2 regions of the Pseudomonas sp. MH9.3 genome follow, and region 1 is predicted to be linked to the other one. Evidence: predicted binding sites of a transcription regulator. Region 1 holds the regulator's gene; the other holds the start of a gene.

The links. Region 1 encodes sigma-54, which starts transcription at its own class of promoters, with help from an activator protein. Its sites were predicted from a motif close to ANTGGCATNNANNTTGCTNT; they were not measured.
Region 2: the regulator sigma-54 is predicted to act here: its motif matches at 1,849-1,868, upstream of glnK (P-II family nitrogen regulator).

What each region holds. Positions count from the first base shown of each region.
Region 1 is NZ_CP133785.1:4,696,625-4,716,048, reverse strand. It holds gene RHM60_RS20930 (STAS domain-containing protein) at 1-26, opposite strand, end outside; gene RHM60_RS20925 (MlaC/ttg2D family ABC transporter substrate-binding protein) at 23-670, opposite strand; gene mlaD (outer membrane lipid asymmetry maintenance protein MlaD) at 682-1,149, opposite strand; gene mlaE (lipid asymmetry maintenance ABC transporter permease subunit MlaE) at 1,149-1,946, opposite strand; gene RHM60_RS20910 (ATP-binding cassette domain-containing protein) at 1,946-2,755, opposite strand; gene RHM60_RS20905 (KpsF/GutQ family sugar-phosphate isomerase) at 3,061-4,035, shown strand; gene RHM60_RS20900 (HAD family hydrolase) at 4,036-4,560, shown strand; gene lptC (LPS export ABC transporter periplasmic protein LptC) at 4,569-5,141, shown strand; gene lptA (lipopolysaccharide transport periplasmic protein LptA) at 5,128-5,661, shown strand; gene lptB (LPS export ABC transporter ATP-binding protein) at 5,661-6,386, shown strand; gene RHM60_RS20880 (RNA polymerase factor sigma-54) at 6,571-8,064, shown strand; gene hpf (ribosome hibernation-promoting factor, HPF/YfiA family) at 8,141-8,446, shown strand; gene ptsN (PTS IIA-like nitrogen regulatory protein PtsN) at 8,456-8,911, shown strand; gene rapZ (RNase adapter RapZ) at 8,914-9,771, shown strand; gene RHM60_RS20860 (HPr family phosphocarrier protein) at 9,788-10,060, shown strand; gene RHM60_RS20855 (ZIP family metal transporter) at 10,086-10,979, opposite strand; gene RHM60_RS20850 (superoxide dismutase) at 11,013-11,624, opposite strand; gene RHM60_RS20845 (hypothetical protein) at 11,626-12,054, opposite strand; gene RHM60_RS20840 (class II fumarate hydratase) at 12,081-13,457, opposite strand; gene RHM60_RS20835 (FagA protein) at 13,450-13,845, opposite strand; gene pmbA (metalloprotease PmbA) at 13,996-15,342, opposite strand; gene yjgA (ribosome biogenesis factor YjgA) at 15,451-15,972, shown strand; gene tldD (metalloprotease TldD) at 16,018-17,460, opposite strand; gene RHM60_RS20815 (carbon-nitrogen hydrolase family protein) at 17,477-18,325, opposite strand; gene RHM60_RS20810 (YhdP family protein) at 18,372-19,424, opposite strand, start outside.
Region 2 is NZ_CP133785.1:3,472,154-3,475,706, reverse strand. It holds gene RHM60_RS15460 (hypothetical protein) at 1-34, opposite strand, end outside; partial or broken gene RHM60_RS15455 (YifB family Mg chelatase-like AAA ATPase) at 331-1,176, opposite strand; gene RHM60_RS15450 (accessory factor UbiK family protein) at 1,390-1,653, opposite strand; gene glnK (P-II family nitrogen regulator) at 2,077-2,415, shown strand; gene RHM60_RS15440 (ammonium transporter) at 2,450-3,553, shown strand, end outside.

The DNA of each region.
Region 1 (19,424 bases):
CCGATACGAACAGCCGACTCGGTCATTGCGCAGACTTCCCGGCTTCTTTGTCGGAGGTTTCCTTGGCCTTGGCCACTTCACCGGCCCAACCATTGATGGTCTTGTCCAGGTCGTTGCCATTGCGCTGCATCGCGTCGGCGAACTGGTCACGGAACAGTTTGCCGATGTTGATGCCGTTGATGATCACGTTGCGCAGCTTCCACTCGCCCTTGACCTTCTCCAGCGTGTACTGCACAGGGTACACCGCGCCATTGTTGCCTTTGACGCTCATGTTGACGCTGGTGCGGTCACCCGATTCGTCGCCGGCCGGGGCCACGGTAATGCCCTGGTTGTTGTACTCGAGCAAGGCGTTGCCGTAGAACTGGAACAGCCCGCGCTTGAAGTTTTCCTGGAAGGTCTGCATCTGCGCCGGCGTGGCTTTGCGCGAATACTTCACCGTCATGATGCTGCGGGAGATGCCTTCGGCATCCACGACCGGGCCCACGATGGTGTCGAGCGCGTTGTAGAACTGGCTCGGGTCCTGTTTGTACTTTTCTTTGTTGGCCGTCAGGTCAGCCAACATCTTGTTGGTCGTGTCCTGCACCAGGTCGTGGGCAGAACCTGCCGCGTTTGCCATCAGCGGCAACGCTGCAAGCAGTACCAGCAGGCCACGTCGCAAGGTAGAGATCATGAACAGATTCCTCATTTGGCGTCTTTATTGACCGTGTTGAGCAGGAACTTACCAATCAGGTCCTCAAGCACCAGCGACGACTGCGTGTCGTGGATGGTCGAACCATCCTTGAGCAGGGCTGTTTCCCCACCCACGCTGACACCGATGTACTTCTCACCGAGCAAACCCGCAGTGAGGATAGATGCTGTGGAGTCAGTCGGCAGGTTATCCACCTTCTTGTCCAGTTGCATCGTCACTCGCCCGGTGAAGCTGTCGCGATCCAGATCGATTGCCGTGACCTTGCCGATGGTGACACCGGCCATGGTCACTTTAGCTCTGACAGTCAAACCGGCAATATTGTCGAAGTACGCGTAAAGTTTATAGGTATCGGCGGTGGGGCTGGCCGAAAGACCGCTGACCCGCAGGGCCAGCAACAGTAAAGCCAGGATGCCAGCCAGCAAGAAAAGGCCGACACCGATTTCCACAGTGCGGTTTTGCATCAGAAGTCTCCAAACATCAAGGCGGTCAAAATGAAGTCAAGGCCCAGTACCGCCAGCGAGGCGTACACAACGGTCTTGGTGGTGGCACGGCTGATCCCCTCTGAAGTGGGCTCACAGTCATAGCCTTGGAATACGGCGATCCAGGTCACGACAAACGCGAAGACAATGCTCTTTATGATGCCGTTGAGCACATCACCCGTGAAGGTCACGCTGTTTTGCATGTTGGCCCAGTAGGAACCGTCATAGACGCCCAGCCAGTCCACTGCCACCCAAGAGCCGCCCCAGATGCCCACCACGCTGAAAATCATCGCCAGCAGCGGCAGGGAAATGAAGCCGGCCCACAGGCGTGGGGCAACGATGTACTTGAGCGGGTCCACACCGATCATTTCCAGGCTGGACAACTGCTCGGTGGATTTCATGTTGCCGATTTCGGCGGTCAGTGCAGAACCTGCGCGCCCGGCGAACAGCAGCGCGGTCACCACCGGCCCCAGCTCACGCAGCAGCGTCAGGGCAACCATCTGGCCTACCGCCTGTTCCGAGCCATAGCTCGAAAGGATGTTGAAGCCTTGCAGCGCCAGCACCATGCCGATGAAAACCCCGGACACCACGATGATCACCAGCGACATCACGCCCACAGCGTGCAATTGCTTGAGCAGCAGGCCAAAGCCACCGCCGATGCCACCGCGCCCCAGCAGGGCGTGGAACAGGAAAATGGTCGAACGACCCAGCACTTCGATGATATCGATGCCGGACCGACCGAAAAGGCGAACCTTCTCGATAAGAGATGTCTTGCGCATCAACGCTTCCCCAGAAGGTCTGAGCGGTAATCCGCTGCCGGAAAATGAAAGGGCACCGGACCATCGGGATCACCGGTCATGAATTGGCGAATGCGCGGGTTGTCGGCGTTCATCAGCTCTTCGGGCGTGCCCTGCCCCAGCACCTGGCCATCGCCGACGACATACAGGTAGTCGGCGATGCTCGCCGTTTCGGCCAGGTCGTGGGAGACCACGATACTGGTGATTCCCAGCGCATCGTTGAGCAGACGGATCAGGCGCACCAGGACACCCATGGCGATCGGGTCCTGGCCCACGAAGGGCTCGTCGTACATGAGGATCTGCGGATCCAGGGCAATGGCTCGCGCCAGCGCGACACGGCGCTTCATGCCGCCGGACAGTTCGTCCGGCATCAGGTCGATGGCTCCGCGAAGGCCGACGGCCTGCAGTTTCAACAACACGATGTCACGAATCATCTCGTCGGACAGCTGGGTATGCACCCGCAACGGGAAGGCCACGTTCTCGAACACGTCCAGGTCTGTGAACAGCGCGCCGCTCTGGAACAGCACACCCATGTGCTTGCGCGCGTCGAACAGATCACTGCGCGACAGCGTCGGCAGGTTCTGGCCATTGACCCACACTTCGCCGGCGCTGGGCCGCAACTGCATGCCCATCAGACGCAACAGGGTGGTCTTGCCGCAACCGGAAGGCCCCATGATGCCCGTGACCTTGCCGCGGGGAATGCGAATATCGACGTTATTGAAGATGCTGCGCGTCCCGCGCTTGAAGGAAAGGCCCTTCAGCTCGACCGCGTAGGCGTTATCGGCACTCATCTAAACTCCTTGGGATGCGGACTCACACTCAGACACCACGTGAACGACAAACGTTTACACGCTTGCGCAATATAAATAGCCGCGTGTGCTGGGCGGGCCGAACAAGCGGCGAACTATATCACCGCTGGTGCAGAGCCCCCAAGGCCGGAACATCGCTCGTTCAGAATAAGGACAGCGAAAAAACCGCGGGGATGTAACCGAGTGTAAATTTGCGCCTATCGAATAAACCCTGACGATCTAGCGTGAGGGAATTGTTCATTACCGCTATAATCGCCGACTTTTCGTCAGGCTATACGACTTCAGACATGAGCCAATCCAGCGACCTCATTCAATCCGCACAACGTACGATCCGCCTGGAGCTTGAAGCCGTAGAAGGCTTGCTGGCCCATATCGACGCGGATTTTGTACGCGCCTGTGAGCTGATTCTGGCCAGCAAGGGCCGCGTTGTGGTGGTCGGCATGGGCAAATCCGGCCATGTCGGCAATAAGATTGCCGCCACCCTGGCGAGCACCGGCACCACCGCTTTTTTCGTGCACCCGGCTGAAGCCAGTCATGGCGACATGGGCATGATCACCCGCGACGACGTGATCCTGGCCCTGTCCAACTCCGGTACCACCAACGAAATCGTGACCCTGCTGCCGCTGATCAAGCGCCTGGGCATCCAGATGATCAGTGTCACCGGCAACCCGGAGTCGACGCTGGCCAAGGCCGCCGACGTCAACCTGAACGTACACGTGACCCACGAAGCCTGCCCGCTTAACCTGGCGCCGACCTCCTCCACCACCGCCACCCTGGTGATGGGCGATGCGCTCGCCGTGGCGCTGCTCGAAGCGCGCGGGTTCACCGCTGAAGACTTCGCGTTTTCCCACCCCGGTGGTGCCCTGGGCCGCCGCCTGCTGCTCAAGGTGGAACATGTGATGCATTCGGGCGATGAACTGCCTCACGTCCAGCGCGGTACCCTGCTCAAGGATGCGCTGATGGAAATGACGCGCAAGGGCCTGGGCATGACCGTTATTCTGGAAGCGGACGGGCGACTGGCCGGCGTGTTCACGGACGGCGACCTGCGTCGCACCCTGGACCGCACCATCGATATCCACACGGCCACCATTGATGCGGTGATGACGCCCCACGGCAAGACGGCACGCCCCGAGATGCTGGCAGCCGAAGCGCTGAAGATCATGGAAGACCACAAGATCGGCGCGCTGGTGGTGGTCAATGCCGACGACCGCCCGATTGGCGCCCTGAACATGCACGACTTGCTGCGTGCGGGAGTGATGTAAATGAGCGACGACCTGCTGCAACGCGGCAAACACATCAAATTGGCGATTTTCGACGTGGACGGCGTATTGACTGATGGCCGCCTTTACTTCCTCGAAGATGGCAGCGAATTCAAGACGTTCAACACCCTCGATGGCCAGGGCCTCAAGATGTTGATGGCCGCAGGCGTGCAAACGGCCATTATCAGTGGTCGAAAAACACCCGTTGTGGAACGCCGCGCACAAAACCTGGGTATTCCTCACCTGTATCAGGGCCGTGAGGATAAACTGGTGGTGCTCGACGAGCTTCTTGGCCAACTCAACCTAAGCTATGAGCAGGTCGCCTACCTGGGTGACGACTTGCCGGACCTGCCGGTGATTCGCCGCGTGGGCCTGGGCATGGCCGTCGCCAATGCTGCTGCGTTCGTGCGTGAACACGCCCATGGCGTCACGACCGCCCGCGGCGGCGAAGGCGCCGCCCGCGAGTTCTGCGAGCTGATCCTGCGTGCCCAGGGCCGCCTTGAAGCGGCCCACGCCGCCTACCTATAGAGCGTTTTATGCTGAGCAAAAAGATTCGCAACTTCCTGTTATTCGGGGTCATTGCCGCGCTGTTCCTCGCGGTAGGCTACTGGAATATCAGCCCGGAGCGCTTTCTCGACCAGCCTGTTGCGCAGGTTGACGAAGGGGTTATCGACTATTACGCAACCAACGCCTACAGCGTGCAGTTTCTGCCCGATGGCAAGGTGCAGTACGAGATGACATCGGACAAGGTCGAGCATTTGAAGGCTTCCGAAGTCACGCTGCTGACCAACCCGGACCTGAATCTGTACCGTGGCACCGAGTTCCCGTGGCACGTGACCAGCAAGCGTGGCGAGGTCAACCCGGACGGCACCGAGGTGGAACTGATCGACTCGGTGCGCGTCGCACGAACTGACGCGCAGAACCGCGACACCATCATTACCAGCAGTCGCATGACCGTATTCCCACAAAGGCAATATGCGCAGACCGAGCAAGACGTTAGAATCGACGGCGCTGGCGGTGTATCGACTGGCAAGGGAATGAAAGCGTATTTGAAAGAAAGCAGGATACACCTGCTATCGAACGTAAGAGGACAGTATGAGGCTCGTTAAAACTCTCCCTATTTTGCTCGGTCTGGGCGCAGCACTGGGAAGCGTGAGCGCCTGGGCTCTGCCGAACGATAGCCAGCAACCGATCCACATCTCGGCTGACGATGCTCAGCTCGATGACAAGCAAGGCGTCGCAACCTACACCGGCGGCGTCATCATCACCCAGGGCTCGATGAAGATCACCGGCAACACGGTGACCCTCACCCGCACCCCGGCTGGCGACATCGACGTGGTGACGTCGGTGGGTAACCTGGCCTACTTCGAGCAGAAGCAGGCCCCTGCCGATACCGGCCCGATGAAGGGCTACGGCAAGACCATCCAGTATCACGCCCAGCAGAATCGCATCGTGCTGATCGACCAGGCCAAGGTGCTGAGCCCCGATGGCAACTCCACGGAAGGTGAAAAAATCACCTATGACACCGTGAAGCAGATCGCCAACGCCGGTCGCGCCAATGGCTCCAAGGTCACTGCACCCCGTCCGCGAATCGACATGGTTATCCAGCCGAAGAAGAAGGCCGAGTAATGGCAACCCTGAAAGCCCAGCATCTGGCCAAGGCCTACAAAAGCCGTCAGGTCGTGCGCGACGTCAGCCTGTCGATCGACAGCGGCCAGATCGTCGGCTTGCTCGGCCCCAACGGCGCCGGCAAGACCACCTGCTTCTACATGATCGTGGGCCTCGTCCAGGCCGACCAGGGGCGTGTGCTGATCGACGACCTCGACGTCAGCCACCAGCCCATGCACGGTCGCGCACGCGCCGGTATCGGCTATCTGCCACAGGAAGCGTCGATTTTCCGCAAGCTGTCGGTTGCCGACAACATCATGGCGATCCTCGAGACCCGCAAGGAACTCGACCGCGACGGCCGCCGTCAGGAGCTGGAAAGCCTGCTGCAGGAATTCCACATCAACCACATTCGCGACAACCTCGGCATGAGTCTGTCCGGTGGTGAGCGTCGCCGCGTGGAAATCGCCCGCGCCCTGGCGACGGCACCCAAGTTCATCCTGCTGGACGAACCGTTTGCCGGCGTCGACCCGATTTCGGTCGGCGACATCAAGCAGATCATCCATCATCTCAAGGCCAAGGGTATCGGTGTGCTGATCACCGACCACAACGTCCGTGAGACCCTCGATATCTGCGAGACCGCCTATATCGTCAACGATGGCCAACTGATCGCCGAAGGCGATTCGGCGACTATCCTGGCCAACGAACTGGTCAAGGAAGTGTACCTGGGTCACGAGTTCCGCCTGTAGACACGGTGGTATCAGGGCGTTCGCCGACGAGCGCGCGAGTCAATGAAAACTTCAGTATTTTTATTGTCATCGCGCTCTAGGCAAAGCACCTGATATCAGGCATATAATTTGCTTATGTTTGGCGCTCGCGCGCCCTGTCGTGGATGGCGCATTGCGCCGGCGAATAAGGTGTTAAGCCCCTGCCATGAAACCATCGCTAGTCCTGAGAATGGGCCAGCAGCTGACGATGACACCGCAGCTGCAACAGGCCATCCGCCTGCTCCAATTGTCGACCCTGGACCTGCAACAGGAAATCCAGGAGGCCCTGGAGTCCAATCCGATGCTCGAACGCCAGGAAGAAGGCGACGACTTCGATAATGCAGACCCACTGGCCGACAACATCGAGCAAAAACCCAACCCGGACGTGCAGGAACCCTCCTATCAGGAAACTGCCCCCACGGTGGACAACCTCGAGGAAGGCGACTGGAACGAACGCATTCCCAACGAACTGCCCGTGGACACCGCCTGGGAAGATGTCTACCAGACCAGCGCGAGCAGCTTGCCCAGCAATGATGATGACGAGTGGGACTTCACCACCCGCACCTCCGTCGGCGAGAGCCTGCAAAGCCACCTGCTGTGGCAGCTGAACCTGGCGCCGATGTCCGACACTGATCGCCTGATCGCCGTCACCCTGATCGACTGCATCAACAACCAGGGCTATCTGGACGAGACGCTCGACGAAATTCTGGAGGCTTTCGACCCCGAACTGGATATCGAGCTGGACGAGATTGAAGCCGTCCTGCACCGTATCCAGCAGTTCGAGCCCGCCGGTATCGGTGCGCGCAACCTCAGTGAATGCCTGCTGCTGCAATTGCGTCAATTGCCCGCCAGGACGCCATGGCTCGCTGAAGCCCAGCGCCTGGTTACCGACTACATCGACCTGTTGGGCAGCCGTGACTATAGCCAGCTGATGCGTCGCATGAAGCTCAAGGAAGATGAACTGCGCCAGGTCATCGAGCTGGTGCAGAGCCTCAACCCGAGGCCGGGCTCGCAGATCGAATCCAGCGAAGCCGAATACGTGGTCCCCGACGTGATCGTCCGCAAGGACAACGAGCGCTGGCTGGTGGAGTTGAACCAGGAATCCGTGCCGCGCCTGCGGGTCAACCCGCAGTACGCCGGCTTTGTGCGCCGCGCCGACACCAGTGCCGACAACACCTTCATGCGCAACCAGTTGCAGGAAGCCCGCTGGTTCATCAAGAGCCTGCAAAGCCGCAACGAAACCCTGATGAAAGTGGCCACCCAGATCGTCGAGCATCAGCGCGGCTTCCTGGAGTACGGCGACGAAGCGATGAAACCGCTGGTGCTGCACGATATCGCGGAAGCGGTGGGCATGCACGAATCGACGATTTCGCGGGTCACCACACAGAAATTCATGCATACCCCGCGGGGTATATATGAGCTGAAATACTTTTTCTCCAGCCACGTCAGCACCTCCGAAGGCGGCGAATGCTCGTCCACGGCGATTCGCGCAATCATCAAAAAACTGGTTGCCGCGGAAAATCAGAAAAAGCCATTGAGTGACAGTAAGATCGCTGGTTTACTGGAGGCACAAGGCATTCAGGTCGCCCGTCGAACCGTCGCCAAGTATCGCGAATCCCTTGGGATTGCGCCTTCCAGCGAGCGTAAGCGGTTGATGTGACGGGCGGGCCACAGCGTTCCAGTGGCAGGCGCTTTTCGCCTGTCGCTTTATGCACTGGCAACGAAGGAGAAGCTGTATGCAAGTCAACATCAGTGGACACCAGCTGGAAGTCACCAAGCCCCTGCGTGAATACACCGAGAGCAAGCTGAACAAGCTTGCGGGGCATTTCGACAAGATCACCAATGTGCAGGTCATCATGGAGGTCGACAAGCTCAAGCAGAAAATCGAAGCCACCCTGCACGTACCGAATGCCAAGCTCGTCGCCAATGCGGAACACGAAGACATGTACGCGGCGATTGACTCGCTCTACGACAAGCTCGACCGCCAACTCATAAAGCATAAGGAAAAGAATCTGCACCTGATGCAAGGTACAGGTCGTTAACTCCCCCCCATGATCCGACTTGAAACCATCCTGACCCCCGGCCGTTCCCTGGTGAACGCGCCGGGAGGCAGTAAGAAAAAAGCCCTCGAACACATTGCCAACCTGATCAGCCGGGAAGTGCCCGAGCTGGATGAGCAGGTCGTGTTCAAGGCCCTGATCGACCGTGAAAAACTGGGCTCCACCGGTTTTGGCAACGGCATCGCCATTCCTCACTGCCGACTCAAAGGCTGCGACACACCGGTCAGCGCCTTGCTGCACCTGGAAAGACCCATTGATTTCGATGCCATCGACGGCGCTCCGGTCGACCTGCTCTTCGTTTTGCTGGTCCCGGAAGCGGCCACCGATGCTCACCTGGAACTGCTTCGGCAGATCGCCAGCATGCTCGACCGCAAGGAAGTACGTCATAAACTGCGCAACGCCAGCAGCAATGAGGCGTTGTATCAGGTTGTGCTGGACGAGCAATAACCATGCGCCTGATCATTGTCAGTGGCCGCTCCGGCTCGGGTAAAAGCACCGCACTCAATGTGCTTGAAGACAGCGGTTTTTATTGCATCGATAATTTGCCCGCCGGCCTGCTGCCGGAACTGGCCGAACGCGCGCTTATCCATACCGAATTGGCGCAACCGCTGGTCGCCGTTTCGATTGATGCACGCAACCTGCCCAGCCACCTCTCGCGGTTCCCTGAACTGCTCGAAGAAGTGCGCGGCAAGCATATTCATTGTGATGTGCTGTACCTGGACGCCGACGAAGAGACGCTGCTCAAGCGTTTCTCCGAAACCCGCCGGCGCCACCCGCTGAGCAGCCCGAACCGCTCGCTGGCCGAGGCCATCGAAGACGAGACCACGCTGCTGGGGCCGATCATTGATCTGGCCGACCTCAAGATCAACACCACCAACCTGAACCTGTACCAGCTGCGCGACGCCATCAAGCTGCGTCTGCTCAATCAGCCTGAGCCCGGTACGGCCTTTCTGGTCGAGTCATTTGGCTTCAAACGCGGCATGCCGGTGGATGCCGACCTGGTGTTCGACGTGCGCTGCCTGCCCAATCCTTACTGGAAGCCAGAGTTGCGCGAACAATCCGGTCTGGATCAGCCGGTGATCGATTACCTGGCCGCGCAACCGGATGTGGAGGATATGTTCCAGGACATCTCCACCTACCTGCTCAAATGGCTGCCGCGCTTTGCCGCGAGCAATCGCGCTTATGTCACCATAGCCATCGGCTGCACCGGCGGTCACCACCGCTCCGTCTACCTGACAGAACGTCTTGGCCTGGTGCTGCAGCAAACCCTCAAGAACGTTCAGGTCCGCCACCGCGACCTAAGCTGAAAGGAACACCTCCGCGATGCCCGCTCTGGAAATTCAAATTATCAACAAGCTGGGCCTCCACGCCCGGGCTTCGGCCAAATTCGTCGGCGTTGCCGGGAAGTTTCCTTGCCAGATCCGCGCCGGGCGTACACCGGAGTCGATGGTCGATGGCAAAAGCATCATGGCAATGATGATGCTGGCTGCGGGCAAGGGCACCACGATTCATCTGAAAACCGAAGGTGAGCAGGAGGATGAAGCGATGGCAGCCTTGGTGGAGTTGATCAACAACAAGTTTGACGAAGGTGAATAACCGCCAACCTGAGTAGCAGCGCGGCCTAACCCAGGGCAGTGTCCATCACCATCATCAAGCAAAACCCCAGGCACAACCCAAGGCTGGCAAGCTTGTCGTGACCATTGCGCCGCGACTCGGGGATCACTTCGTGAGTCACCACCAGCAGCATCGCGCCCGCAGCCAATGCCAGGCCCAATGGCAACAGCACTTCTGCAAGGGTGACCAGCCAGGCACAGAGCACGGCGAACACCGGTTCCACCAGGCCTGAAGCGGCGCCGATCAGGAACGCCTTGACCCGCGACATACCTGCTCCCGCCAGTACCAGCGCGATCACCAGTCCTTCCGGCACATCCTGCAGCGCGATGCCCATCGCCAGGCTGTCGGCATCCGGCATGCCGCCGCCGGCGGACACCCCCACCGCCATACCTTCCGGAATGTTGTGGGCGATGATGGCAAATACAAACAACCAGATTCGAGGCGGGATGACCGGTTTATCCGGTGTGCCCACCAACATCTCCGGACTGGTGCCGGAAACCTTGCGATCCACCAGATACAGCCCGAATGCGCCCAGCATGATGCCGAAACTGATCAGGCCACTGGCGGCCCAAGGCGAAAGCCCCAGGCTTTCGGCGGCGGAAATACCCGGCACCACCAGCGAAAAGGCGGTCGCAGCCAGCATCACCCCCGCCCCGAAGCCCAATAGCGTATCGCTCAACGCCACCGGCATGCGCCGGATTACCAGTACGGGCACCGCGCCCAAAGCTGTGCCGAGCGCGCAGAGCGCACCGCCCTGCAGGGCACGCAGGATGCGCGGTTCCAGGTCCAGCCAGGCCAGCCCGTGGGCCACCAGCAATGCAGTGCCTGCCAGCAGCAGCAGCGAGCCAAACGCATAGCGAAACAATCGCACGCTGCTGATCGCCAGTGTTCCAGTACCCATAGTCGGCCTTAGGTCTTGTTATGGAGATAAATGTCAGCCCACAGCGGCCTGATAGCGTGCAGACACTTCGGGCCAGTTGATAACGCTGTAGAAGGCGTTGATGTATTCCGGGCGGCGGTTCTGGTACAGCAGGTAATACGCATGCTCCCAAACGTCCAGACCCAGGATCGGGGTATTGCCGTTCATCAGCGGGCTGTCCTGATTACCGCTGCTTTCCACCACCAGGGTCTTTTGCGGAGTAACGCTCAGCCAGGCCCAACCGCTGCCGAAGCGGGTCAGCGCGGCTTTGGTGAATGCCTCCTTGAAGCTTTCGAAGCCGCCCAATTGCTGATCAATCGCCTTGCCCAGTGCGCCTTCGGGCTTGCCGCCACCTTTGGGCGACATGACGGCCCAGAACAACGAGTGGTTGGCATGGCCCCCGCCCTGATTGATCACCGCAGCGCGCAACTTCTCGGGCAACTGCTGGACGCTGGACACCAGCTTTTCAATCGGCCAGTCGGCAAACTCAGTACCATCAACCGCAGCGTTCAAGTTGTTGATGTAGGTCTGATGGTGCCTGGTGTAGTGGATTTCCATGGTTTGCGCATCGATGTGCGGTTCCAGGGCATCGTAGGCGTAGGGCAAGGCAGGCAAGGTGTAACTCATATCAATGTGCTCCGTATTGAGACGGGGTCGGTTGCACCGCGGCACCGCCCAGCAGGCGATGAGTGCGTGGGTATTCACCGTGATCGCTGATGAAATTCAGCAGTTCGACGTAGGTTTTGCTGCTTTGGCGCAATGCCGCCTCACGCAGTTGCGGCGGCAGACGCGGGTCCTGCATGGTCTGCAACAGGCGCTGATGGACCGCGCAGAGGTATTCGGCGCTTTCCTCAGGCTGGTTCAGGCGCAGGTGCAGGTCCGCCAGGTTGTGATGGGAAATGACGCAGGCCGCCACCGCTTCGTCGGCATCCGCCCAGCGTTCGAACAACACTTGCGCCAGGGCCAGGGCTTGCAGGTAGGCCTCGCGAGCTTCAACCAGTTCACCGGCCATAAAACAGCGATTGGCCCGTTCGATCGTGCGTTTCCAGTGCTCCATGGTGAGCCTCCAAAGCAGGTCGGTGATTACACGCCGCCGGCCGTGAGCTTTTCCGGGTCCAGCAGGACCTCCAGTTGGCTACGCGGCAAGTCAGTGTGTTCAAGGGCGACATCGATCACCGGGCGACCCTGCTGATAGGCCTTTTTGGCGATTTCAGCCGCCTTCTGGTAACCAATGATCGGGTTGAGTGCCGTCACCAGGATCGGGTTGCGCGACAACGCTTCCTTGAGCCGGGCTTCGTTGACCTTGAAGCCGGCAATCGCCTTGTCCGCCAGCAGACGGCTGGAATTGCCCAGCAGTTCGAGGCTGCTGAGCAGGTTCTGGGCGATGATCGGCAGCATCACGTTGAGTTCGAAGTTGCCCGACTGGCCGGCGATGGTGATCACCGTGTCATTGCCGATCACCTGCGCGGCGACCATGGCGGTCGCCTCGGGGATTACCGGGTTGACCTTGCCGGGCATGATCGACGAACCCGGCTGCAAAGCCTGCAGTTCGATTTCGCCCAGGCCGGCCAATGGGCCCGAGTTCATCCAGCGCAGGTCATTGGCGATTTTCATCAGCGACACGGCGGTCGCCTTCAGTTGGCCCGACACCGCAACGGCGGTGTCCTGGGAGCCGATCAGCGCGAACAGGTTCTTGCCCGGGGTGAATTTCACGCCGGTCAGGCTGCTCAGTTGCTGACTGAAGCGCGCGGCGAATTCGGGATGTGCGTTGATGCCCGTGCCCACGGCGGTGCCGCCCTGGGCCAGGGCCTGCAGACTGGGCAGCAGGTCCTGCAGATGCCCGATGTTGGCCTTGAGCTGCTGCGCCCAGCCGTTGAGCACCTGACTCATGCGTACCGGCATGGCGTCCATCAGATGGGTGCGGCCGGTCTTGATGAACGGATGCACCTGCTCGGCTTTCTGCTCGATAACCTGCACCAGATGCAGCAGCGCCGGTAACGTTTGCTCATGCAAAACCATTGCTGCGCTGACGTGAATGGTGGTGGGGATGATGTCGTTGCTGCTTTGCCCGCAGTTGACGTGATCGTTGGGGTTGACCCCCTCGCCCAGCAGGCGGCTGGCGAGGGTGGCGATCACTTCGTTGGCGTTCATGTTGGAGCTGGTGCCGGAACCGGTCTGGAAGATATCCACCGGGAAGTGGCGCATGAAGTCGCCTTCGAGCAAACCCTGGGCGGCGTCGACGATGGCCTTGCCCTGCCCTTCGCTGATCTGTTTGAGCTCGACATTGGCCTTGGCGGCGGCGGCCTTGGCCAGGATCAGCGCGCGAATGAAGGGCGCCGGCATGCGCTGATGGCTGATCGGGAAGTTGTCCACGGCGCGCTGGGTCTGGGCGCCGTACAGAGCCTCGGCCGGTACGTGCAGTTCGCCCATGCTGTCGCGTTCGATACGGGTGTTACTCATCGGAGGATCCTTGCACCAGGTCAGAAACAGAAAGGGAGGGCTGCAATTGGCACGTCGCCAATTGCCAGGCAAACGCCTGCCAGCGCTTGAGGCGACAGGCACAGCTGGAAAGTTTTTCCAGGTCGCGCAGCGGGCGCCAGGCCTGATCCAGGCACAGCGATCGCCAGTGCCACGGCAGGGCAATATCGCTGGCGGTGTCGATCAGCAAGCGGAATGAGGTTTCAGCAATTGTCCACGGGTGAGTCGCCGTACAGCACGCGAGGTAACGACCCTCGTTGAGGTAATGCTCGATCAGGCGCGGCTCGTTGGGATCGAGGCCGCAGCGAATCTGACGGCTCATCCAGCGCCAGCTTTCGAGGTAGGGATCTTCATGCAGGACGCGACTCATAACCCACTCTCATTCGGTAATGATATTTATTATTAAATGATAATCAGAATCAACGCAATGGCGGCAGCGTGGTCCGTCGACAATCCAGGCATAAAAAAAACGCGCTATCCGTGTGGAATAGCGCGCTTTTTATTTGAGACGAAGGGTGGGTCAGCTGCCCGCTACTGTCATCCGCTCGATCAGTACCGAACCTGTGCGAATGTTGCTGCGCAGTTCCAGATCATTCCCGACCGCTACGATCTGCTTGAACATATCGCGCATGTTGCCAGCGATAGTGACTTCCTGGACCGCGAACTGAATCTCGCCGTTCTCCACCCAGAAACCCGCGGCGCCGCGCGAGTAATCCCCGGTGACCATGTTCAGGCCGTGCCCCATCAGTTCGGTTACCAGCAGGCCACGTCCCATACGACGCAACAGCGCGGCCTGGTCTTCATCGCCATGGCTCACGAACAGGTTATGCACGCCGCCAGCGTTGGCGGTGCTGGGCAGGCCGAGCTTGCGACCGGCGTAGGTACCCAGCACATAGGACACCAACTCACCCTGCTCGACGAACGGCTTGGCATAGGTGGCCAGGCCATCACCGTCGAACGATGAACTGCCCATCGCGCGCATCAGGTGCGGACGCTCATCGATGGTCATCCACTCCGGAAACAGCGTCTGACCGATAGCCCCCTCAAGGAAAGAGGATTTGCGGTACAGGTTGCCACCGGAAATCGCCCCCAGGAAACTGCCGAACAAGCCCCCGGCCAGCTCTGCGGAAAACAGCACCGGCACTTCACAGGTTGGCACCGGGCGCGCACCGAGGCGGCTCGCGGCGCGCTGTGCTGCGCGCTGGCCGATGCTGACCGGGTCGGCCAGCAACTCGCCCTGGCGATTTACGTCGTACCAGTAGTCACGCTGCATCTGGCCATTGGCTTCGGCAATCATGACGCAGCTCAAACTGTGACGAGTCGACGCATAACCACCGATAAACCCATGGCTGTTGCCATACACACGGCAACCCTGGTGAGTGCTCAACGTGGTGCCATCGGCGTTCTTGATGCGGGCATCTGCGTCGAACGCCGCGGCCTCACACGTCAGCGCCTGTTCGATCGCCTGCTCAGGCGTGATGTCCCAGGCGTGGAACAGATCGAAGTCCTGCACGTCCCTGGCCATCAGCGCCTTGTCGGCCAGGCCCGAGCTTTCGTCCTCGGAAGTGTGCCTGGCAATCGCCAGGGCGGCGGCGACGGTTTCGCGTATCGCGTCCGGGCCGCTGGCCGAGGTGCTCGCCGAGCCTTTGCGCTGACCGACGTACAGGGTGATGCCAAACCCCTGGTCACGGTTGAACTCGACAGTTTCCACTTCCCGCTGACGCACCGAAGTCGACAGCCCCTGCTCCAGCGACACCGCCACTTCACAGGCAGCGGCCCCCTGGCGCTTGGCCTCGGCAAGGATCTGCTCGACTTGTTCCTGCAGTGCCGGTAACGCTTGCGGACCGACGCTTTGGGCTGCACTCATGGTTTTCTCCACTCAAAATCTGCTTTCGGTTAAGGCCATCGAGCGACCGGGCCGGACAAGCGGCCCCCGACTGGTTATCATGGCGGCGTTTCTTTGCGGACTGCCACCATGGTTGATTCTTACGACGACTCCCTCGATGGGGAGAAAAGCAAAACCCAGGTCAAACGCGAGCTGCATGCGCTGGTTGACCTCGGCGAGCGCCTTACAACGCTCAAGAAAGATTTGATTGCCAAACTGCCACTGACCGACGAAATGCGCCGGGCGCTGGCCGATGCGCCCAAGCACAGCGCGAATATCGCGCGTAAACGGCACATCATGTTTATCGGCAAATTGATGCGCGATCAGGACATTGACGCCATCCTGGCCCTGCTTGATCAAACCGATGCCTCCACTCGCCAGTACAACGAACGCTTCCACAACCTGGAACGTTGGCGTGACCGCCTGATTGCGGGCGATGACGCCGTGCTGGAGAAATTCGTGCTGGACTACCCGGACGCGGACCGCCAGCAACTGCGCTCCCTGATCCGTCAGGCCCAGCACGAGCAGGCGCATAACAAGGCGCCAGCCACCAGCCGTAAAATCTTCAAGTACATCCGTGAGCTGGACGAGACTCAACGCGGCCTGCGCTGATCCTCTTCCCCGGGTGGCGGTCTGCGCCACCCGAAGCTCCATCTCTTACGACCCCGTGCCACCCACGGTGATCGCATCAATCTTCAGCGTTGGCTGGCCGACACCCACCGGCACCGACTGCCCATCCTTGCCGCATGTGCCCACGCCGCTGTCCAGCGACAGGTCATTACCGACCATCGACACCTTGCTCATCGCTTCCGGACCGTTGCCAATCAAGGTCGCCCCTTTGACCGGCGCAGTAATCCTGCCGTCTTCGATCAGGTACGCCTCGCTGGTGGAAAACACGAACTTGCCGCTGGTGATATCAACCTGGCCGCCGCCGAGGTTGGCGCAATAGATCCCGCGCTTGACCGACGCAATGATTTCCGCCGGGTCGCTTTCGCCGCCGAGCATGTAGGTGTTGGTCATGCGCGGCATCGGCAGGTGAGCGTAGGACTCGCGACGACCGTTACCGGTACGCGCCACGCCCATCAGGCGGGCATTGAGCTTGTCCTGCATGTAGCCCTTGAGCACGCCGTTCTCGATCAGGGTGGTGCACTCGGTCGGCGTGCCTTCATCGTCCACCGTCAACGAGCCACGACGGCCGGCCAGCGTGCCGTCATCAACAATCGTGCACAGTTTGGACGCAACCATTTCGCCCATGCGCCCGCTATAGGCCGAACTGCCCTTGCGGTTGAAGTCACCTTCCAGGCCATGGCCCACCGCTTCGTGAAGCAGCACGCCGGACCAACCGGACCCCAGCACCACCGGCAACGTGCCCGCAGGCGCCGGAATGGCTTCCAGATTGACCAGCGCTTGGCGCAGCGCTTCGCGGGCGTACCCCATGGCGCGGTCGTCAGCGAGGAAATACCGGTAGTCGGTGCGCCCGCCGCCGCCATGCCCTCCGCGTTCGCGGCGGCCGTTCTGTTCGACGATCACGCTGACATTGAAACGCACCAGTGGGCGCACATCCGCTGCCAGGCTGCCGTCAGTGGACGCCACCAGGATGCGCTCCCACACCCCGGCCATGCTTACGGTGACTCGCTGGATTCGCGGGTCCAGCGCACGGGTGGCGGCGTCGATGCGCTTGAGCAGCTCGACCTTTTCCGCACGGCTGATCACTTCGAGCGGGTTATCCGGGCCGTACAACTGGGCGACATCCCGGGTGCTGAACGCCTGCACTGTGCCATTCTGGCCGGCGCGGGAGATCGAACGCGCGGCACGCGCAGCCTGGCCCAGCGCTTCGAGGGTGATCGCGTTGCTGTAGGCAAACCCGGTCTTTTCGCCCGATTGCGCACGCACGCCCACGCCCTGGTCGAGGTTGAAACTGCCTTCCTTGACGATGCCGTCTTCCAGCGACCAGGACTCGGAAATCTGCCCCTGAAAATACAGGTCGGCCGCATCGATACCTGGCCCGGCCAGGTCACCGAGCACGGTTTGCAAGCTTTCGATGGTCACGCCACCGGGTGCCAGGAGGTGTTCACTGACTGAGGACAACAACTCGCTCATAGGTTTGGCCTTAAATTCATCGTTCTGAAGCAGGTCGCTGCGCGCCCTGCGAGAAAAAGCGCCGGTGATTCACCACCGGCATGCGCGCCCGTATCGACGCCTGTTCCGTGCTGTCGCGTGCGGCCAGCAACACCGCTTCGCCTTGGTCCTGTTGCGCCAGCACGCGACCCCAAGGGTCAACGATGGCGGCATGTCCGTGAGTGTCCCTTGGGCCCGGGTGCACGCCGCCCTGAGCCGCCGCCAGCACATAGCACTGGGTTTCGATGGCCCGCGCGCGGATCAGCACGTCCCAATGCGCAGCGCCGGTGACCGCCGTAAAGGCCGAGGGCGCGCTGATCAGCTCAGCGCCCGCCGCACGCAACTCGCTGTACAACTCCGGGAAGCGCAGGTCGTAACACACCGTCAGGCCCAGTCGCCCGACGGGGGTGTCCGCCACTATTACAGTGCTGCCAAAAGCATAGTCGTCGGATTCACGATAGCGACCCCGGGCATCCGCCACGTCGACGTCGAACAGGTGCAGTTTGTCGTAACGGGCAACCACCTCACCGCGATCATCGATCAGCAGCGAGCAGGCAGTGGACTTGGCATTCGGCTGATCCCTGGGCGGCAACGGCAATGTGCCGGCCACTATCCATAAGGTGAGGTCGCGGGCGGCCTGTTTCAACCATGGCAGGATCGGGCCTTCGCCCAAGGCTTCGGCTCGGCCGATATCGGCCACGTCGCGGCGGCCCATGGCGGCGAAGTTTTCCGGCAGCACCGCCAGCCGGGCACCGCTCTGGGCGGCCTGCTCCAGCAGGCGCCGGGCCTCGGCCAGGTTGGCCAGCACGTCGCTCTGGCTGACCATCTGAATTACCGCAAACGTCATGGCCGATACTCCATAAAAGAATAGCCACAGGCTACTCCATCAAGTCTCACTTGGCCTTTTCGAAAGGCTTGTCGAAGGTAATCTTCGGATCCTTCCACGGCCCTTGCACGGTGTATTGCACGCTGGCGAAGCGCGAAACGCGGTCACCGATCAGCTTGTCGATCAGAAACAGCGCACCACCGATGGCTGGCGCGCCGACAATCAGTGCCGCAATCGGCAGGTTGTTGGTCACCGGCAGGGTCACCAGCAGCTTGGCATCCACGCGGTCGGCCACCAGGTCCAGGGTGCCATTGAGTTCAAGGTTGGTCGAAGGCCCGGTCATGGTGATCGGCTCTCGCGTTACAAACACGCCATCACTGGCCGCCAGCAGGCCTTTGACCCGGTCATAGCTCAAGCCCTTGCCGAGCAGGTCGGAGAAGTCCAGCCGCAGGCGACGACCGATGGAGTTGAAGTTGAGCAGGCCAAACACGCGCAACGCCTGGGCGCCGCCCTCGACTTCGACAAATTGCCCCTGGCGGAAATCGGCATCGAGCATGCCGGAGAAGCGCTTTGGCCCGACCCACGCCGGCGAACCCGGCCAGCGGCCGTCCACATCGAGGTGAAACTCCTGACTGGTCACGGTAGGCGCAAAGCCCCAGCCCTTGAGCACATCGGCAATATTCTTGCCGTCCAGGCGCCCTTTGTACCAACTGCTGCTGTCGCCGGCCGTGCCTTCCCAACCGCCCGCGCCCTTGAGCTGCAAGCCCTTGAGGCCCAGGTCCAGGTTGTTGAAGGCCAGGCCCTTGGCCGTCGGCCGAATTTTCAGCGACCACGCACCGATCAGGTCCGGGCCCTGGAACAACTGCTCGATGTTGATATCCAGCGCGGGAATGTCCTTGGGGTCGATGTCGGCCAGCGGGTCCGGCGCGTTTTCATCCGCCTGCACGGTCGGGTCAACCGCAGGCAGTTTTACGTACTGCAGGTTGATCGCGATGGGCGCGCCCTTCGCATCCGGCAGGTTCACCGAGCCTTTGGCCTGCTGGCTGTCGAGTTGCAGGCCCCAGGCCGCCGGTTTGCGGTCCAGCAGCAGGCTGACCTGATCGAACTGCTTGCCAAAGCC
Region 2 (3,553 bases), 1.2 Mb from region 1:
CCACCCGCAGAGCGGCGCTGTCTGGACTAGACATTACTCATCCTTATACATCGAGGTTTTTCACAGTCCCGAACGCTGGGTTACGGGTGGCACATTGGTATCACAGGTGTATGACTTCGTAAACACCAGGCATCGCTGATGTTGTGAAGCTCAAAATAGGCGGAGCCCCCGGTTGCCGTGACCAATGATCGTACCCACGTTTCAGTAGCACTTCTAACCTCGCTGCAGCCCCCGTCTTTAATGGGATTGGCCGGAAGTTCAGTCGTGAGTGCCGGCGTAGCCTCAGTTGCATCTATTTCCGTACAGTTGCAATTATTTTCAATTGTCACACCCACCGCCCACCAGCGCCGGGCCGGATGCAGAGTGATGGGGTTGGCGAAACGGCCGATTGGGCCAGTGGCTCAAGGGCGCCAGGCTGACGACCGATTGAATCGCCGCGACTTCCAGCGCCTCCTGCTCACTCAGCGGGGGTAACAGACCGGGCAGGCGACTGGCGAGCAAGGTCTTGCCGGTGCCGGGCGGGCCGCTGAGCAGCAGGTTATGCGCGCCCGCCGCCGCGATCAGCAAGGCGCGCTTGGCCGAGAGCTGGCCCTGCACTTCGCTCAGGTCAGGATACGGCGTGTTCAGGTACTGCAAGCCGTCTGACTTGTAGGGCTCAATCGGCACATGCCCATTCAGGTGCGCGACCACCTGCAGCAGGTGATCCACCGCTATGACCTTCAACCCCGACGCCAGGCAGGCCTCCTCGGCATTCGCCCGCGGCACTATCAAGGTGCGCCCGGCCTTGCGCGCAGCCAGCGCCGCCGGCAGCACGCCTTTGACGGCGCGCACCTCGCCGGACAACGCCAATTCCCCGAGGCACTCCACGTCATCGAGCATCAACGTCGGCACCTGCACACTGGCCGCCAGAATGCCCAGCGCAATCGCTAAATCAAAACGCCCGCCGTCCTTGGGCAGGTCGGCGGGCGCGAGGTTGAGGGTGATGCGGCGCGACGGGTATTGCAGGGCCGAATTGAGAATGGCGCTGCGTACGCGGTCCTTGCTTTCCTTGACGGCGGTTTCGGGCAACCCCACCAGCGTCAGGGACGGCAAACCATTGGCCATATGCACCTCGACGGTGACGGCGGGCGCTTCGACGCCAACCTGGGCGCGGCTGTGGACGATGGCGAGGGACATGCTCGTTCCTTGAAATGGAGGGCCGCCTTGTGCGGGTTTTTCAAGGGTAGACGAGACTGGACAGAGCGAGGCGAGGAGGTTTTACAGAACGTATCCGGTGCACGACACAGGATAAATGTGGGAGGGGGCTGGCTCCCGATGGCAGTGTGTCAGGCGTCTATGGGGTGTATGACACGCCGATAACGGGAGCAAGCCCTCCCACAATTTTCGCGGTTATTCAGCGGCAGTGGGTGTCAGCCGCGCCTCCAGCTCTGCCACCTTCGCCTCCAGGCTCTCCAACCGCGCACGCGTGCGGGCCAATACCACCATCTGGCTGTCAAATTCTTCGCGGCTTACCAGGTCGAGTTTGCTGAAGCCGCTTTGCAGCAATGCCTTGAACTGGCTTTCGATTTCATTGCGGGGCAGCGGGGTGTCGCCGCTGAACAGGCGAGAGGCGTGGCCGCTCAGGGCGTCGAGGAAGTCTTTGGGCGCGAGCATGGGAAATATTCCGGAATAACTGTTGGCCGGCAGTGTATCACGCAGCGTCTATAGTCTTTTTCAAACGCGCAGACGCACGCTTTTCGCGCATCGCGCCGGGCGGCTGCGCACTGTTTTTGTGCGCATTGCGACCGCCAGGCTCACGTGCGTTGCGGCATAAACGGGCAAATGGCTGATTTAAGTGGTTTTTACGGAGCTGGCAAGGTTTCTGCTTAGTCGATCATGACCCATGCACTGATGCAGTCGTTGTGACGAATGCAGTGCGCCGATGGATCAGGGGTACAGGTTTCGTCACCAGTGGTTTGCTTGCGTTGCAACGGTGAATGCCGAGGCAACGATGCGTTACAAAGCCAGGCACTGCGCTTAGACTTGAGTCGGGTTTGTTTTCCTGGGGCAAGTCCACCAATTCGGGAGAGAGTTTTCATGAAGCTAGTCACTGCCATCATCAAGCCGTTCAAGTTGGACGATGTCCGCGAGTCATTGTCCGAGATCGGCGTGCAGGGCATTACCGTTACTGAGGTCAAAGGCTTCGGTCGGCAGAAGGGTCACACCGAGCTGTATCGCGGCGCGGAATACGTGGTGGATTTCCTGCCGAAGGTGAAGATTGATGTCGCCATTGACGACAAGGATCTTGACCGGGTTATCGAAGCGATAACCAAGGCCGCCAACACCGGCAAGATCGGTGACGGCAAGATCTTCGTGGTCAATCTGGAACAGGCTATTCGCATCCGTACCGGCGAAACCGATACCGACGCAATCTAAGCCGCCAAACCCCAACGCCCCAGGAGAAAACAATATGACTCTGCGTAAACTCGCAGGGCTCGGAGCCCTGTTGTCCATCGTAATGCCAAGCCTGGCCATGGCGGCAGACGAAGTGGCGGCTCCAGTCCTCAACTCCGGCGACACCGCCTGGATGCTGACCGCCACCGCCCTGGTGCTGTTCATGACCATCCCGGGCCTTGCGCTGTTCTACGGCGGCATGGTCCGCTCCAAAAATATTCTGTCGGTGATGATGCAGTGCTTTGCCATCACTGGCCTGATCAGCATCCTGTGGGTCGTCTACGGCTACAGCATCGCGTTCGATACCACCGGTATGGAACAGGGCGTGGTCAACTTCAACTCGTTCTTCGGCGGCATGGGCAAGGCGTTCCTGGCGGGCGTGACCCCGGCCAGCATCACCGGGCCTGCGGCGCTGTTCCCCGAAGCAGTGTTCATCACCTTCCAGATGACCTTCGCCATCATCACCCCGGCGCTGATCGTCGGTGCATTCGCCGAGCGCATGAAATTCTCCGCGATGCTGATCTTCATGGCCATCTGGTTCACCCTGGTCTATGCGCCGATTGCGCACATGGTCTGGAGTGGTAATGGCGGCCTGCTGTGGGACTGGGGCGTGCTGGACTTCGCCGGCGGCACCGTGGTGCACATCAACGCCGGTGTGGCTGGCCTGGTGGCGTGCATCGTGCTCGGCAAGCGTAAAGGTTTCCCGACCACCCCGATGGCTCCGCACAACCTGGGTTACACGCTGGTGGGCGCGGCGATGCTGTGGATCGGCTGGTTCGGTTTCAACGCCGGTTCCGCGGCGGCGGCCAATGGCACCGCTGGCATGGCGATGCTGGTGACCCAGATCGCTACCGCTGCCGCGGCGCTGGGCTGGATGTTCGCCGAGTGGATCGCGCACGGTAAGCCAAGCGCACTGGGTATTGCCTCGGGTGTTGTCGCCGGTCTGGTTGCCGTTACGCCGGCTGCCGGTACCGTGGGCCCGATGGGCGCGCTGATCATCGGCCTGGCGGCCGGTGTCATCTGCTTCTTCTGCGCCACCACGCTCAAGCGCAAACTGGGCTACGACGACTCCCTGGACGCCTTCGGCGTGCACGGTATCGGCGGTATCGTTGGTGCGATC